2 regions of the Planococcus sp. TJ-302 genome follow, and region 2 is predicted to be linked to the other one. Evidence: predicted binding sites of a transcription regulator. Region 2 holds the regulator's gene; the other holds the start of a gene.

Region 1 (7,531 bases), on a different contig from region 2:
CGTTCAATGTGAAGTCCGGTCTGCAAGTCAGCGTTCATGCCGTTCTTGATGGCGAATTTCGCTTGCTGAAGGGCAATTGGGCCGTTCGCCAGCATCATGTCAGCGAATTGGCCGGTTACTTGGATCAACTCGCTGCGCGGAGCCACTTTCGTCGCAATTCCGTAAGCAAGGGCTTCATCAGCTTTTAGGCGGCGTGCCGTCAAAATCAATTCCAGTGCTTTCGCTTCGCCGATTAAACGAGGCAGGCGTTGTGTGCCGCCGGCTCCGGGGATAATGGCCAGGCTCGTTTCTGTTAGGCCGAGCAATGTATCATCCGCCACAATGCGGAAATCGCACGCCAACGCAAGTTCCATGCCGCCGCCGAACGCGAAGCCGTTGATCATGGCAATCGTCGGCTGAGGCAGATTCTCGATTGTCGAAAAGACTTCACCGATTTTATAAATGTTGCGTTTTACATGCTGTTCAGTCAGCGTCTTCCGTTCTTTTAAATCAGCGCCTACACTGAATGCTTTCTCTCCAGCGCCTGTGAATACAACAAGGCGGATGTCCGGATTGATGCGGATCGCTTCAACCACTTGGCCGAGCTCCGCAAGCATATCGTAATTGAAGGCGTTCATGGAATCAGGGCGGTTTAACGTGATGAACGCCAGGTTCCCTTGTTGTTCGTAATGAATTGTGTCCATTTTTCTCCCCCTTAAAGTGTTTCCTTCTTCTAAAAACATACCATTTTTTGGACTATTGTGCTATCCCGCTCTATAATTAAGCGCAGAGAGGGGGACACGCATTCATGAATCAGTTTTCATTCATTCGCATTTATCGCATTGTCTTCATGGCCGTTAAATTTTATACGCAAGCCACGTTGTTCCAACGGCGCCACCGTGGCGCCTGGAATCCTCTCGTCGAGGAGAAATGGAACACCCTGGTAACGAAACAAGCGAAACAATACAAGACATTGGCGCTGAAACTCGGCGGCCTGATGATCAAGATGGGGCAGTTCCTGTCAACACGGGCAGATATCATGCCAAAGTCCTTTCTCGAAGAGCTCGAGGGGCTGACGGACCGTGTGCCTTCAGTAGAACGTGAAAAAATCATATCTGTGTTGGAGACAGAATGGAATTCCCCTTATTCCAGCTATTTGGCGGGACTGTCTGAAGGAGCGGTTGCTTCCGCATCTATAGGAGAAGTCTATAAAGGGACGCTGAAAGACGGCACTGTTGTCGCCGTGAAAATCCAGCGCCCGGGAACTGAGAAATTGCTGCGGGCAGATTTTCAGGCGATGCGCATTGTCATCTGGTTTATGAAGACCTTTACGCCGCTTTCCAAACAAATCAATTTCACTCAGCTGTTCGGGGAAATGACCGAAACGATCGGTGCGGAATTGAACTTCCTTCAGGAGCTGCAAAGTGGACGCGCGTTCGCGGACCGTTTTTCCGAAATGGACGGCATTCGTTTTCCTGTCTATTTTGATGATTTGTCGACGCGCCGCGTCCTTGTCATGGAATGGATCGAGGGGGCACGCATCACCGACTTGGCCTTTATTGAAAAAAATGGAATCGACCGCCACGAAATCGCGGAGCGGCTGTTCATCCTGTTCCTCGAACAGATTTTATACGGCGGACAATTCCACGCTGACCCGCACGGCGGGAACATTCTACTGAAGCCTGATGGCACGATTGTGCTGATCGATTTCGGCATGACGGGCACAATCACGGCCGCGGATTCACAGGCTGTCCTGCGCATTGCGGAAGGCATTATCTTCAAAAATTACGAATTGGTTCTTGATGCGCTTGAAGAGCTCCGGTTCTTATTGCCGCAAGCTAACCGTGAGCTTTTGGCCGATACGATTTCCCGCTTGGTCGCTGCATACGAATCAGACGAGCTGATGCAGATGGACAGCTTTGTCGTGGAGCGGCTGTTCAAGGACATGCAAAACATCGTCCGGACACAACCGGTACAGCTGCCAGCTGAGTTCGCATTCTTCGGTCGTGCGGCTTCAATCTTTGTTGGCGTGCTGAACGTCCTGGATCCAGGCATTGACCTCTTGGCATTGGCGCGGCCGCGCGTTCTTGAATGGGCGTCGACCCAAAAAGAAGGCAAGCCTGTCTTCGGTAAAAGTGATGTGCTGCGCTGGGTGCTGAACGCCTCGGGCCCATTCCGGGTGTTGCCGCAGAAAGTCATCAGCTATTTGGAAGAGCCGGAGCGGATGCGCCATTACATCGAAAATCGCGACGGACGCAATCGCCAGCATGAGCGCGATCTGCAGAGCCGGATGTTTGCCGGCATGTTCACCATCCTGTCGTTCGCTGGCATCTCGGTTTCGGTGTGGTTCTGGCATGAGCCGTTCATGTGGGTGTCTTCCGGATTTTTCGTCGGATCATTATGGGTTTACCGTTCAATTAAATGAAAAGAGCTGTCCGGAATTCTGTTTTACAGACTTCCGGATAGCTCTTTTTTTCATGGCAAGGGTGTATTCATGCGAGTTGAATTATGATTCTTCTTATTAGTACTGCGCAAAACTGCCTCGCTTGCCGCGGGCAAGACATTGGCCGCAGCCTGCGAGACCAATGTCTTTGTCTCGAAGCTAGCGAAGCGATGCAACGTTTTTTCATGTCCCGAAGCTAGCGCAGCGTTGCAGGGACAGAGACAGGGACAGAGTCTTACTGAAGTTTCCGCAATTTTATTCCGTGTCTACAAAAATAGCAGAACCTACTAAGCTCTTTATTTTTCAAAGAGCTTACCAGCGAAGGTGCGGCCAAGGGCTAGGCAAGGAGATGGCCAAATGGAATTTGGTCCATTTCCTTTGCTTCGAAGCTAGCGCAGCGATGCAGAAGCAGAAGGTTTTTAGCAGAAAGACAGGCGTTCTTTGCCTGGCTTTTTGCGAGAGCCAAGGAGGTGCCAGTAAGTTTTGGCAACTCCTTTGCGACGAGCTTGCGCAGGAGCAATCATCCTAGCCTTACCCAAAGCGTCCGAAGCAGTTTTAAATGAGTTACTTCTTTAATTCAACTTATTAAATAAAACTCCAGAAAGGATTATTTGACGGAGGCTATTGCAATTTTAGGAAATGGCGCTAAAATTAAAAATAAGAACAAACGTTCCCTTTTTGAGGAGGTGCTAAGAATGCCGTTAATCTCACAAGAGGAAATCGTCTATTTTGAAAAAGCGATGTATTTGCCGATGGTGCTGATCATTCTGGAGCGCGACCGTGCATTATTCGAACAGGGTCCTTTTAAGTTGAAGAGGCCGTATGTTGAATTGGTGGATGGAGCGATTCGGAAAGTTCAGAGGGAGCTGAAGGAAACGAACATCCATATGCGCAAGCAGCATATGAAAATGCTGAAGGGGACAGGCGATGATACCTTTACTGAATATGTCTTTTACCATGGGGGCTATGAAGATCACAGGCGCTATTTGAATTTGCGCCTACGCAATCAAGTGGAGGAGCTGCTGCGAATTTATTTGGCGATGGCACACCGGGAGATTTGACCAGGTCCACCAGCCTCAATATGAACAGCGGCTGAAGTTTCGGCGGTCAATCCATCGGATGCTGAGCGCGGGGCGGATACCGCCGTTTCGTCAAATAGACCATCTGCTGCTTGTGGATTTGTTGGGAATTCCTGAAAAAGCGGCGCAGCGAACCGGCAAACGAATGCTGATTTCTGAGGGCGATGGGCGACACGTCGAGTGGTACGCTTATGCCGTTGCTTAAGTGTACAAGGCTTCCTTTAATGGTGTCTTCGCTGTCGATCAACTCGACTGCATCAAAATTGAACCAGACCGAATCACGGTTCTTCGGTGAATGGGTAGGAAAGAAAATGAGTGGGCTGCCGTAATATTCCCCAATGATGACAGGAGGTTTATGTTTGACCCGGATCGCTTTCTGGGAATAGAGGGTGGCGCTTTCGAGGGATCCCCTGTAAAATCTGCACGAAGAGCTGATGATTTTATAGACGGATTCCTCTACGATGAATTCGCTGCGGTCTTCAATGACCCGCGTCCAGTTTCTGTGGCCGTCAATATACGGCAGAAGTGCGTAGGTATTGCTGCACACCGTATATGATAAGAGCTGATGATTCTTTTTACTCATGAATTATACACCCCTCAAATTTACTATACATATAACATTATAAGGAAAAAATGCAAATTAGCAAAGGCTTTACTACGGAAAATAAAATATTTTCTATTTCATTAGAATTTTCAAAAAACGATTGTTCTTTCAGAATTTATATTGTATACTAATGAAAAGCATTCGGGGTGATGAAGAATGGAAAACTATTATTCTTATGCTGATTTCATGAAAGCGATGGCTCAAACAAAGAAAGCGACCGAAGCGGAAAAACTTCTGAACGATATCTATTTGGATCTGTTCCTGAAGCATGTTCACCGCTCTCAGCAAGAAGAGCAGCTGATGAGCCTCATCGACGAAGCCCTGGACAATAACGACCGTAAAGCATTCAACACGTATAGCGAGCAATTGAAGACCCTAAAACACGAAGAAGAATGAGTAAGCAGCTTTTTATAGAATGTTATCAAAAATGCATCGGACCTAGTCCGATGCATTTTTTTGCACGTTTACGCAGTGCAGGCGCCCCTTGAAGCAGGATTGGTTCTTCCCTGCCAACCTGTAGATCCAAAAGAAATAGTGAAAAAACATACGTTCGCTTTTTGTTAGGGTATTTTTAGGGCATATGATAAAATAGAGACAATGAACGAACGGAGGGCATTAACCATGAAACAGGAATTCAATCTTCAGGCACCCTATGAGCCTGCGGGCGATCAGCCGGCTGCAATTACCGAACTGACACAAGGAATCATCAACGGCAAGAAATGCCAGACGCTGCTCGGAGCGACAGGGACAGGGAAGACGTATACAATGTCAAACGTCATCCAGCAAGTGAAAAAGCCGACGCTCGTGATGGCGCACAACAAGACCTTGGCTGGTCAGCTGTACAGTGAATTCAAGGAATTCTTTCCGGACAATGCAGTTGAGTATTTTGTCAGTTATTATGATTATTACCAACCGGAAGCTTATGTGCCGCAATCCGATACGTTCATCGAGAAAGATGCCAGTATCAACGATGAAATCGATAAACTTCGGCACTCGGCGACGAGTTCATTGTTCGAACGCGATGACGTCATCGTCATTGCTTCAGTATCTTGCATTTATGGCCTGGGTTCTCCGAAAGAATACCGGGAGCTCGTGGTTTCACTGCGCAAAGGGATGGAAATCGAGCGTAACCAGCTGCTGCGAAAACTGGTCGATGTGCAATACGAGCGCAATGACATCAACTTTATCCGCGGCACATTCCGTGTACGGGGCGATGTAGTAGAAATCTTCCCGGCATCGCGCGATGAACGCTGCCTGCGCGTGGAGTTTTTCGGCGACGAAATCGACCGCATCCGCGAAGTCGATGCGCTGACCGGTGAAATCATCGGCGAACGTGAACACGTCGCGATTTTTCCAGCGTCCCACTTTGTTACCCGCGAAGACAAAATGGTCAAAGCGATCGCCAACATTGAAGAAGAGCTGGAAGAGCGCTTGAAAGAAATGCGCGCTGAAGACAAGCTGCTTGAAGCACAGCGGCTGGAACAGCGAACGCGCTACGATTTGGAAATGATGCGCGAAATGGGCTTCTGCTCAGGCATCGAAAACTATTCAAGGCATCTGACGCTGCGCCCGGCTGGCGCGCAGCCTTATACGCTCATCGATTATTTCCCGGAAGATTTCCTGTTGGTGGTCGATGAAAGCCACGTCACGCTGCCGCAGGTGCGCGGCATGTTCAATGGCGACCAAGCGCGCAAAAAAGTGCTCGTCGACCATGGTTTCCGCCTGCCTTCGGCGATGGACAACCGCCCGTTGACCTTCACGGAATTCGAGGAGCATATCCATCAGGCGGTGTTCGTGTCAGCGACGCCGGGGCAATATGAACTTGATCACACGCCGGAAATGGTCGAGCAGATCATCCGGCCGACAGGGCTCCTGGATCCGACCATCGAAGTGCGCCCAATCGAAGGGCAGATCGATGATTTAATGGATGAAATCCGCCAGCGTACAGACCGCAACGAGCGGGTCTTGGTGACGACGTTGACCAAGAAAATGTCGGAAGACCTCACCGCTTATCTGAAAGAAGCGGGGATCAAAGTCAATTACCTCCATTCCGAGATCAAAACACTTGAACGCATCGAAATCATCCGTGAACTGCGTATGGGCGTCTACGACGTTCTAGTCGGCATCAACTTGCTGCGTGAAGGGCTGGATATTCCGGAAGTGTCGCTCGTGACGATCCTGGATGCGGACAAAGAAGGCTTCCTGCGCTCTGAGCGTTCATTGATTCAGACGATGGGCCGCGCCGCACGTAATTCGAATGGCCATGTCATCATGTATGCCGATAGAATGACGGATTCGATGACGAAAGCGATTGATGAAACGGCGCGCCGGCGCACAATCCAGGCTGATTATAATGAAGAACACGGCATCACGCCGATTACAATACAAAAGAAAATCCGCGACGTCATCCGCGCCACAGAGGCTGCAGAAGAAGGCGAAGAATATGTGTCAAAAGCGGTTTCGGGCAAAAAGCTCAAGAAAGAAGAGCGCGTAAAACTCATTTCCCTGCTCGAAAAAGAGATGAAAGAAGCGGCCAAAGCGCTTGATTTTGAACGCGCGGCTGAATTGCGCGATACAGTGCTTGAATTGAAAGCGGAAGGATGATTAGACTTGAAAAACCAAGAGATACGCATACAAGGCGCACGCGCACATAATTTAAAGAATATAGATGTTGTTATCCCGCGCGACCAACTCGTTGTCATGACGGGATTATCAGGTTCCGGAAAATCTTCATTGGCGTTCGACACGATTTATGCGGAAGGGCAGCGCAGGTACGTTGAATCGCTGTCTTCTTATGCGCGCCAATTTCTAGGGCAAATGGATAAGCCTGATGTGGATTTGATTGAAGGGCTGTCCCCGGCTATTTCAATAGACCAAAAAACAACGAGCAAGAATCCGCGTTCCACAGTCGCGACAGTGACAGAAATCTACGATTATATGCGTTTGATGTATGCGCGGGTCGGGAAACCGATCTGCCCGAACCACGGCATTGAAATTTCATCACAGACCATCGAACAGATGGTTGACCGGATCGTGGATTATCCGGAACGCACAAAAATGCAGATTCTTGCTCCAATCGTCTCCGGGCGTAAAGGAACACACGTGAAACTTTTGGAAGACATTAAAAAACAGGGTTATGTCAGAGTACGCATCAACGGCGAATTGATTGACCTGGATGACGACATCAACTTGGATAAGAACAAAAAGCACAATATTGAAGTGGTCATCGACCGGATCGTCATGAAAGACAATATCGCTCCGCGCCTCAGTGATTCACTTGAATCCGCATTGCGGCTGGCTGAAGGACGCGTATTGGTTGATGTCATGGAAAAAGAAGAATTGCTGTTCAGTGAACACCATGCTTGCCCGATTTGTGGATTTTCAATCGGCGAATTGGAGCCGCGCATGTTTTCGTTCAACTCACCG
Region 2 (7,531 bases):
CGCTTTTGGATGTTTTCAGAGAAACTCATACCAAGGTCGCCGTCAAGTGAGATATCGTTGCTATCGTATAAAACGACCAATTTGTTTAATTTCAAGTGCCCAGCAAGTGAAATCGCTTCGCCTGCTACGCCTTCCATCAAATCTCCGTCTCCGCATAGAGAGAAGGTATGGTGGTCGACGACATCCATGTTGTCTTTATTGTATGTAGCTGACAAATGGCGTTCTGCCATAGCCATGCCGACTGCCATGCCGATTCCTTGGCCAAGTGGTCCCGTTGTCGCTTCTACGCCAACTGTGTGATGATATTCCGGATGTCCCGGTGTTTTCGAATCCCATTGGCGGAAGTTTTTGATCTCGTCCAATTCAAGTCCGTAGCCGCTTAAATGCAATAAGCTGTATAAAAGCATCGAACCATGTCCCGCCGAAAGCACGAAACGGTCACGGTTGAACCAGTTCGGGTTTTTAGGGTTGTGGTTCATGTGTTTTGTCCATAATGTATAAGCCATAGGAGCTGCTCCCATTGGCAATCCCGGATGACCTGAGTTCGCTTTCTCAATCGCATCGATGGAAAGTGTACGTATAGTAGTTACTGCAAGCTGATCTGCATGGTTTGACATAAAAACATCCTCTCACTAACAATTTTAATCCTATTCTAGTGTAGTCAACAATAGGAAAGAATACAACTAGAAATGCGCCAAGAGCCAAGCGCTGAAGTCTGGACGCAACAAAAAAAAGAACAAGTATTAATTTAAATACTTATTCTCTCGGATATTTTTGACCTTCTCCGGCGTTACATCGTTACCTTCCGGATCAATCACTTTTACGTTTTCAATTGTGCCGCGCATCGTTTGGCGGAAAGTTGCCAAATACTCCTGGCGCAATGCAGATTGTTCTTTTGCCTCTTCAATGGACAAGCCCACAGTCTTGGATTTTCGAGATAATTCGTTAATGCGTTTTATTTTATCTGGAGATAACATTAGAATCCCGCCTTTCTTCTATCATATCGTACAAAAGAAGCGGGATTTCTGCAATCTATTAGCCCTCTTTCATCTCGAGGTATTCTCTGTAGCGTCTGTGGACGGTTGCTTTGCTTGCCTGATAACCGAAGCCTTGCAGCGTTACCGCAATTTCATGGAACGTCAGCCCGTTCTGTTTCAGGCTGACAATCTGATCGATCGGCAAGTCTAAGCGCTCCCGTCCATCGGGGTTGCCCCTGCCTTTTAGATTGCGTTCAGGCTTGTAGCCATTTTCAACAGCGCGCTTCATGCCACGTTTGATTTTGGCATTATGTATTTTGCGCTGATATTCTTCAACAACCGCTAAAATCTCCAAGACCATGTCGTCCATATCATTTAATGCAATGGGACCTTGATCGGTCAATGTAAAAACCTCCACGCCATATTTTTTCATGACGTGAAGCAGCGCGATCCGAGCATGGCCACGGCCAAGACGGGTTTCATCCTGAATGAAAACCGCTGAAACTTTATCGGTTTTAACGACGTTGAGCATCTCCAAGAGCCCTTCCCGGTCCATTTCGTAGCCGCTGTGCTGATCTTTAAAGATGTCTGAAACAATGTATCCTTGCGCAAATGCGAATTTCAATAATTCTTCTTCCTGCCGTTCAAGTGAACTTTCCTGGGTGTCTTTCGTGGTGCTGACGCGGCAATAAATTAACGCAGACTTCTTCATTCTGCATCACCCGCCAGTTTGGTGGTTTCGTCTGGGGCGAATTTTAGTTGTTCGCTGGGGATTTTGATTGATTGTCCAGCAATGATCTTCGGAGTGCTTAAGCCATTCTCCTTCATGATTTCTTCAATCCACTCCTGATGGGGGGTATTGCCGCTGAATGATTCCGCAAGTGTCCACAAAGTATCGCCTTGTTCGACTTGCACTAGGCTCATTTGATCTTCCTGCGCGTTATGGGTGAAAACCGAATAGAATGAAAAAGATAGAATCAGAAGAAAGAGTACTGTCAGGTAAGAATTTTTTTGGATGAATGTCATAAGAACCGCCTCCTAAGAATGTGTGTTCGGAATGTATGTTCTTACTTTAATGCGAACAAGTGTTTTTGTCAACAAATAAATTCGAACCTATGTTTGCATTTCATATCCCAAGTTGGTATACTATTGGTAGAAAACATGCTGAACTATTAAAAAGAGGTGAAACTGTTGAAAAAAGTATCGAAACGCCAAGAAGATATTTTGTCATTCATAAAAGACGAAGTCCGGGCCAAAGGCTACCCGCCTTCCGTCCGTGAAATTGGAGAGGCAGTCGGCTTGGCATCAAGCTCGACTGTCCATGGCCATCTTGCCCGCCTTGAAAGCAAAGGCTTGATCCGCCGCGACCCGACAAAACCGAGAGCAATTGAAATTATCAGCACTGATGATTCACTGGTTGAAAAAAGCCCGGTCCTTCATGTACCGCTTGTCGGTAAAGTAACGGCTGGCGTTCCGATCACGGCGATCGAGAATGTGGAAGAGTATTTCCCGCTTCCCCAGTCATACGGAACTGAGGACGACCATATTTTCATGCTGGAAATCATGGGAGAAAGTATGATCGAAGCTGGCATCCTGAATGGTGACTATGTCGTAGTGAAACAGCAGCAAACCGCTAACAATGGCGACATCGTGGTAGCTATGACCGCTGATGACGAAGCGACAGTCAAACGATTTTTCAAAGAAGACAATTATTTCCGCCTGCAGCCTGAAAATTCATCGATGGATCCAATCATCGTAGACCAGGTCTCCATCCTTGGAAAAGTGGTCGGAGTTTACCGCCAACTACATTAATCATGACACATAAAGACGCCGAGAGAATTTCTCTCGGCGCCTTTTTTAGTTTCCTACCTTTTGGGCAGACAAAATCAACATCAACGGAATGCGCTCCCGCCGTTCAAACTCAGCTGCGGATTCGAAATTTGTAGGGACCGGCTTTCCTTCCCTGAGGGCAGTTACAGCAAATCCGGCTTCTATTAGCGCTGTAAAGTAGGTTTCTGTCGTTCGGTGATACTTGACGACTGTCTTGCTTATCCAGGGCTCACTGCGCTCTCCTTCCCTGAAATAATCATCGACCACCCAATCACCTCTGCGCTCGCCTTGCGCTTTACTCGCAAACGACGAAGTGGTCAATGGGTGCTGTACAGTGAAAATGAATTTACCGTCCGGCACCAATGCTTGATTGATTTCCTTGAACAAGTGTCTGATATCCGTCAAGTAATGGATGACAAACCGCGAGACAATCAAATCGTATTCTGAACCCTCTGCTTGAAACGATTCAAGGTCCGCTATATGTATCTTGCCACCCAGCTGTGCCGTTGCTCTACTTGCCAGCAATGCCATCTCCCTTGAGCCTTCTATTCCCGTATAGGATGCTGCTCCAGAGCCGAGCAGTTCATTGCCAAATTTACCGTCTCCACAACCGAGGTCCAAGATTGCTTTCCCTTCGACTTCACCCATTAGGTCACAGATAATCGGTTTCTCTATCGCGTTATTCGGGCTTTCCTTGCGCTCTCTCCGTTTCAAAAAAACCGCTAAAAAATCCTTATCGTCGTAAACACTCGATCCTTTAAATTCCACCTAGCCAGCTCCTCTTCTAATTTTAGGCATAAAAAAAGCATCCGTTAAAACGCGATGCTTCAGGCCTCATAATTCATAGACCATAATGTATTTTACTTGTGTGATAGTAATACGGTATAGGCGGTCGTTGTCCTGGTCCGTGATTTCAAACGTGCCGTGAGTCGGAATATTGCGCAATGCTGATTCTTTGTTTTCAGCATATACTGTCAGGACAATCGTATTGCCTTGGTCAAAATAGAATTCAACTTGGAAAGTTTTCATGCATCGGCCTCCTCTAAAGCAGAATGGTTTTTGCTTCTGTCTATCATACACCATTTGCGGGGCGAGTTGTCCATTCTTTTTGGAGTAAACGCTCTGGTAAATAGGGAAAACCCCGAATACGGACTCATAATGAGCCGAATTCGGGGTACCGGTATTCTGAAGATCGTATTCAATTTTTGCTTTCGACTTTTTGCTGTTGCGATATCCACCAATCGATATGCCTCACGTCAAAAAAGATTGTATTGGCATAGGACTGGCTATGTGGAATCTGCCTTTTTGCGATGCTCTCATTAATTTGTTCTTCAGTCCTCGGGCATCCTACAGAATCTAAATACTTCCGCAGGTCTTTAACCCCTTGAATTTTCGTCAAACTAATCACCCCCACAAAATCTTCTTACTTTCTAAGAAAATTCAGTATGGGCTATTAATCGTACTATGAATTCTTCTTAATGATACCACAGTCCTGGAAAAACTAAACTTCCAAAATCAAAAAACTTTTATTTACTGACCCAAGTGGATAAGAAGCTTGGAAAGTTTGCAAAAAAAAACACACCAGTGCAAGTGCGCTGGTGTGTTATATTTGCTTAATACATTTTCAAGTATTGCTCGCGCTCCCATGGGTGAACCGCAATGCGGAACATGTCCCACTCGATTTCTTTCGCTTCCACAAAGTTGTTAAGAATGTGAGAACCAAGTGCTTTCGTCATCACTTCATTGCTTTGCAGCTCTTGAAGTGCTGCGTACAATGTTGGCGGAAGGTCTTGGATGCCCACAGCTTCGCGCTCTTTTCTGTTCATCGCGTAGATATTGCGGTCTACAGCTTTTGGCGGCGTCATTTTCTTCTTGATGCCGTCAAGGCCAGCAGCCAATAAAACAGCCATTGCCAAGTATGGGTTTGCAGCCGGATCAACAGAACGCACTTCTACGCGTGTTGACAATCCACGTGAAGCCGGGATACGGATCAACGGGCTGCGATTTTGTCCAGACCAAGCAATGTAGCACGGAGCTTCATAGCCAGGCACTAGGCGTTTGTAAGAATTGACAGTCGGGTTTGTAACCGCTGTGAACCCTTGTGCGTGCTCAAGGATACCTGCAAGGAATTGGTATGCTGTTTCACTTAACTTCATTTCGCCGTCTTCATCCAAGAAAGCATTCTCGTTGCCATTGAATAGGGAAACGTTCATGTGCATCCCTGATCCGTTGACGCCGAATAATGGTTTTGGCATGAATGTTGCATGCAAACCGTGTTTCCGAGCAATAGTTTTAACTACTAATTTGAATGTCTGGATATCGTCGCATGCTTTGACAGCATCTGCGTATTTAAAGTCGATTTCGTGCTGGCCTGGTGCTACTTCGTGGTGGGATGCTTCGATTTCAAAGCCCATTTCCTCTAACTCGAGCACGATGTCGCGTCGGCAGTTTTCGCCAAGGTCCATCGGCGCCAAGTCAAAATAACCGCCATTGTCGTTCAGTTCCAATGATGGTTCGCCGCGCTCGTCCAATTTGAACAAGAAGAATTCCGGCTCAGGCCCAAGATTGAAATGTGTAAAGCCAAGCTCTTCCATTTCTTTCAGTACGCGCTTCAAGTTATTGCGTGGATCGCCATCAAATGGAGTTCCGTCTGCACGGTAGATGTCGCAGATTAAACGTGCAACTTTTCCTTTGCCTGTGATCCATGGGAAAACGACCCATGTGTCAAGATCAGGGAACAGGTACATGTCTGATTCTTCGATTCGCACAAATCCATCAATAGAAGAACCGTCGAACATCATTTTGTTGTCTAAAGCCTTATCCAATTGGGATGTAGGGATTTCAACATTCTTAATGATACCTAAGATGTCTGTGAATTGCAGACGGATAAAGTTCACTTCTTGTTCTTGCATTAAACGTTTAATGTCTTCTTTAGTATACTTGCCCATATTCGCTTCACTCTCCTATGATTTTTTATGTAACCCGGTTCATTTGAAGAAACGGGATAAATCCCCTTGCCTAATGCCGCCTCTGTCGAACGATTTCGAGTTCAGCATTTCATCCCTCAAAATTCGCCGAAGCTCGGCATCCGTGATTGTTTGTGGAGCTGTCTTTTCAATTGTCGGTTGTGACCGCAGGGCATAAATCTTTTTGATGCCCGCAATATTGATGCCTTGATCAAGAAAATCTTTGATTTCCAAAAGAGTGTCCACGTCGTTTAATGAAAACATCCGCTTATTCCCTTCCGATCGCGCTGGGCTGATCAACTCGTGCTCTTCGTAGTAACGGATTTGGCGCGCTGTCAATTCCGTCAGCTGCATTACTATACTGATAGGAAGAAGCGGCATCGTCCTGCGAACCCGGTGTGTCATGTTTTTCACCCATTTCAATAATTACTGCTCCTTTAGTGTAAAGGATGTCAGATAACTTGTCAAACGAATGTTAGGTTTTCTAACGTAAAAATTTCCGCACAGTTTTTGTGCGGAAATTTATGTTAGATCAGATTTGATTTTTTTAAGGTTTCAATAGAGTTCAATACAGCAATTTTCACATGCTCGTAAGTAAGCCCACCTTGTACAAAGGCGGTATATGGCGGTCTGATGGGACCATCAGCGGTCAATTCAATGCTCGACCCTTGCACAAAAGTGCCGGCTGCCATGATGACATCGTCTTCGTAGCCTGGCATATAGGCAGGTTCGGGTTTGAATTGCGCATTGACCGGCGAACTCGCTTGAATCGTTTGGCAGAATGCCACCATTTGCTCAGCGGTGTTGAATGACACAGACTGGATCAAGTCCGTCCTTTTCGCTGAATAATGGGGAGATGTCGCCATGCCGACGGATTCAAGCAACGCGGAAGTGAAAATCGCGCCTTTCAATGCCTGCGATACGATATGCGGCGCCATGAAAAACCCTTGGTACATATCCGGCAATGCATTCAATGATGCGCCTGCCTCTCCTCCTATACCCGGCGAAGTCATGCGGTAACCGCATTTTTCGACTAAATCCCTTCTGCCGGCAATATAGCCGCCAATTTTAGCCAGTCCGCCGCCAGGATTTTTGATAAGCGATCCGGCAATCAAATCAGCGCCCGCTTCAATCGGTTCTTGTTCCTCGACGAATTCGCCGTAGCAATTATCGACGAAAACGATCGCGTCCGATTTAATGGTGCGAATCTCAGCAATCATCTCGGCAATCTCTGCTATAGTAAACGACGGACGGGTATCGTAGCCTCTTGACCGCTGTATTGCTATCACTTTCGTCCGTCCGTGAATGGCTTTTTTTGCCGCATTCCAGTCTACGCTTTTGTCTTCAGCCAACGGCACATGCTGGTAGCTGATGCCGAAATCCCGCAGCGAACCGGTGTCCTGTTCCCCACCTGACACAATGGCATCCAAGGTATCATATGGTTTTCCAGTCAGATAAAGCAGCTCATCGCCAGGACGCAAGACGCCGAACAATGAAATCGTGATGGCATGTGTCCCTGAGATGATCTGCGGCCGCACCAATGCCGCTTCCGCTTTGAAGACAGCCGCATAGACGCGTTCAAGCGTGTCGCGCCCTTCGTCGTCATAGCCATAACCCGTTGAAGGATTGAAATGATGGTCACTGACTTTTTGCGAATGGAAAGCTTCAAGTACTTTTTTCTGGTTCAAAAAGGCGATGTCATCTGCTTTCTGCAGCTCGTCTTGTATCGTTTCTTCTATCGCTCGTATTATAGTTTGC

What was found. Region 2 encodes LexA, which represses DNA repair genes until DNA is damaged. Its sites were predicted from a motif close to CGAACATATGTTCG; they were not measured.
Region 1: a site for LexA is predicted at 4,645-4,658, ahead of uvrB (excinuclease ABC subunit UvrB). Genes of this name have one in related genera too.

What each region holds. Positions count from the first base shown of each region.
Region 1 is NZ_JBZDOI010000004.1:129,421-136,951, reverse strand. It holds gene AC4EHB_RS15360 (enoyl-CoA hydratase-related protein) at 1-683, opposite strand, end outside; gene AC4EHB_RS15355 (ABC1 kinase family protein) at 788-2,404, shown strand; gene AC4EHB_RS15350 (YhjD family protein) at 3,118-3,483, shown strand; gene AC4EHB_RS15345 (competence protein ComK) at 3,530-4,084, opposite strand; gene AC4EHB_RS15340 (IDEAL domain-containing protein) at 4,262-4,501, shown strand; gene uvrB (excinuclease ABC subunit UvrB) at 4,727-6,709, shown strand; gene uvrA (excinuclease ABC subunit UvrA) at 6,716-7,531, shown strand, end outside.
Region 2 is NZ_JBZDOI010000001.1:868,789-876,319, forward strand. It holds gene tkt (transketolase) at 1-617, opposite strand, end outside; gene AC4EHB_RS04530 (DUF896 domain-containing protein) at 744-977, opposite strand; gene AC4EHB_RS04535 (YneB family resolvase-like protein) at 1,036-1,689, opposite strand; gene yneA (cell division suppressor protein YneA) at 1,686-2,003, opposite strand; gene lexA (transcriptional repressor LexA) at 2,169-2,789, shown strand; gene AC4EHB_RS04550 (class I SAM-dependent methyltransferase) at 2,835-3,575, opposite strand; gene AC4EHB_RS04555 (hypothetical protein) at 3,642-3,836, opposite strand; gene AC4EHB_RS04560 (hypothetical protein) at 4,006-4,206, opposite strand; gene glnA (type I glutamate--ammonia ligase) at 4,421-5,755, opposite strand; gene AC4EHB_RS04570 (MerR family transcriptional regulator) at 5,795-6,178, opposite strand; gene AC4EHB_RS04575 (methionine gamma-lyase family protein) at 6,301-7,531, opposite strand, start outside.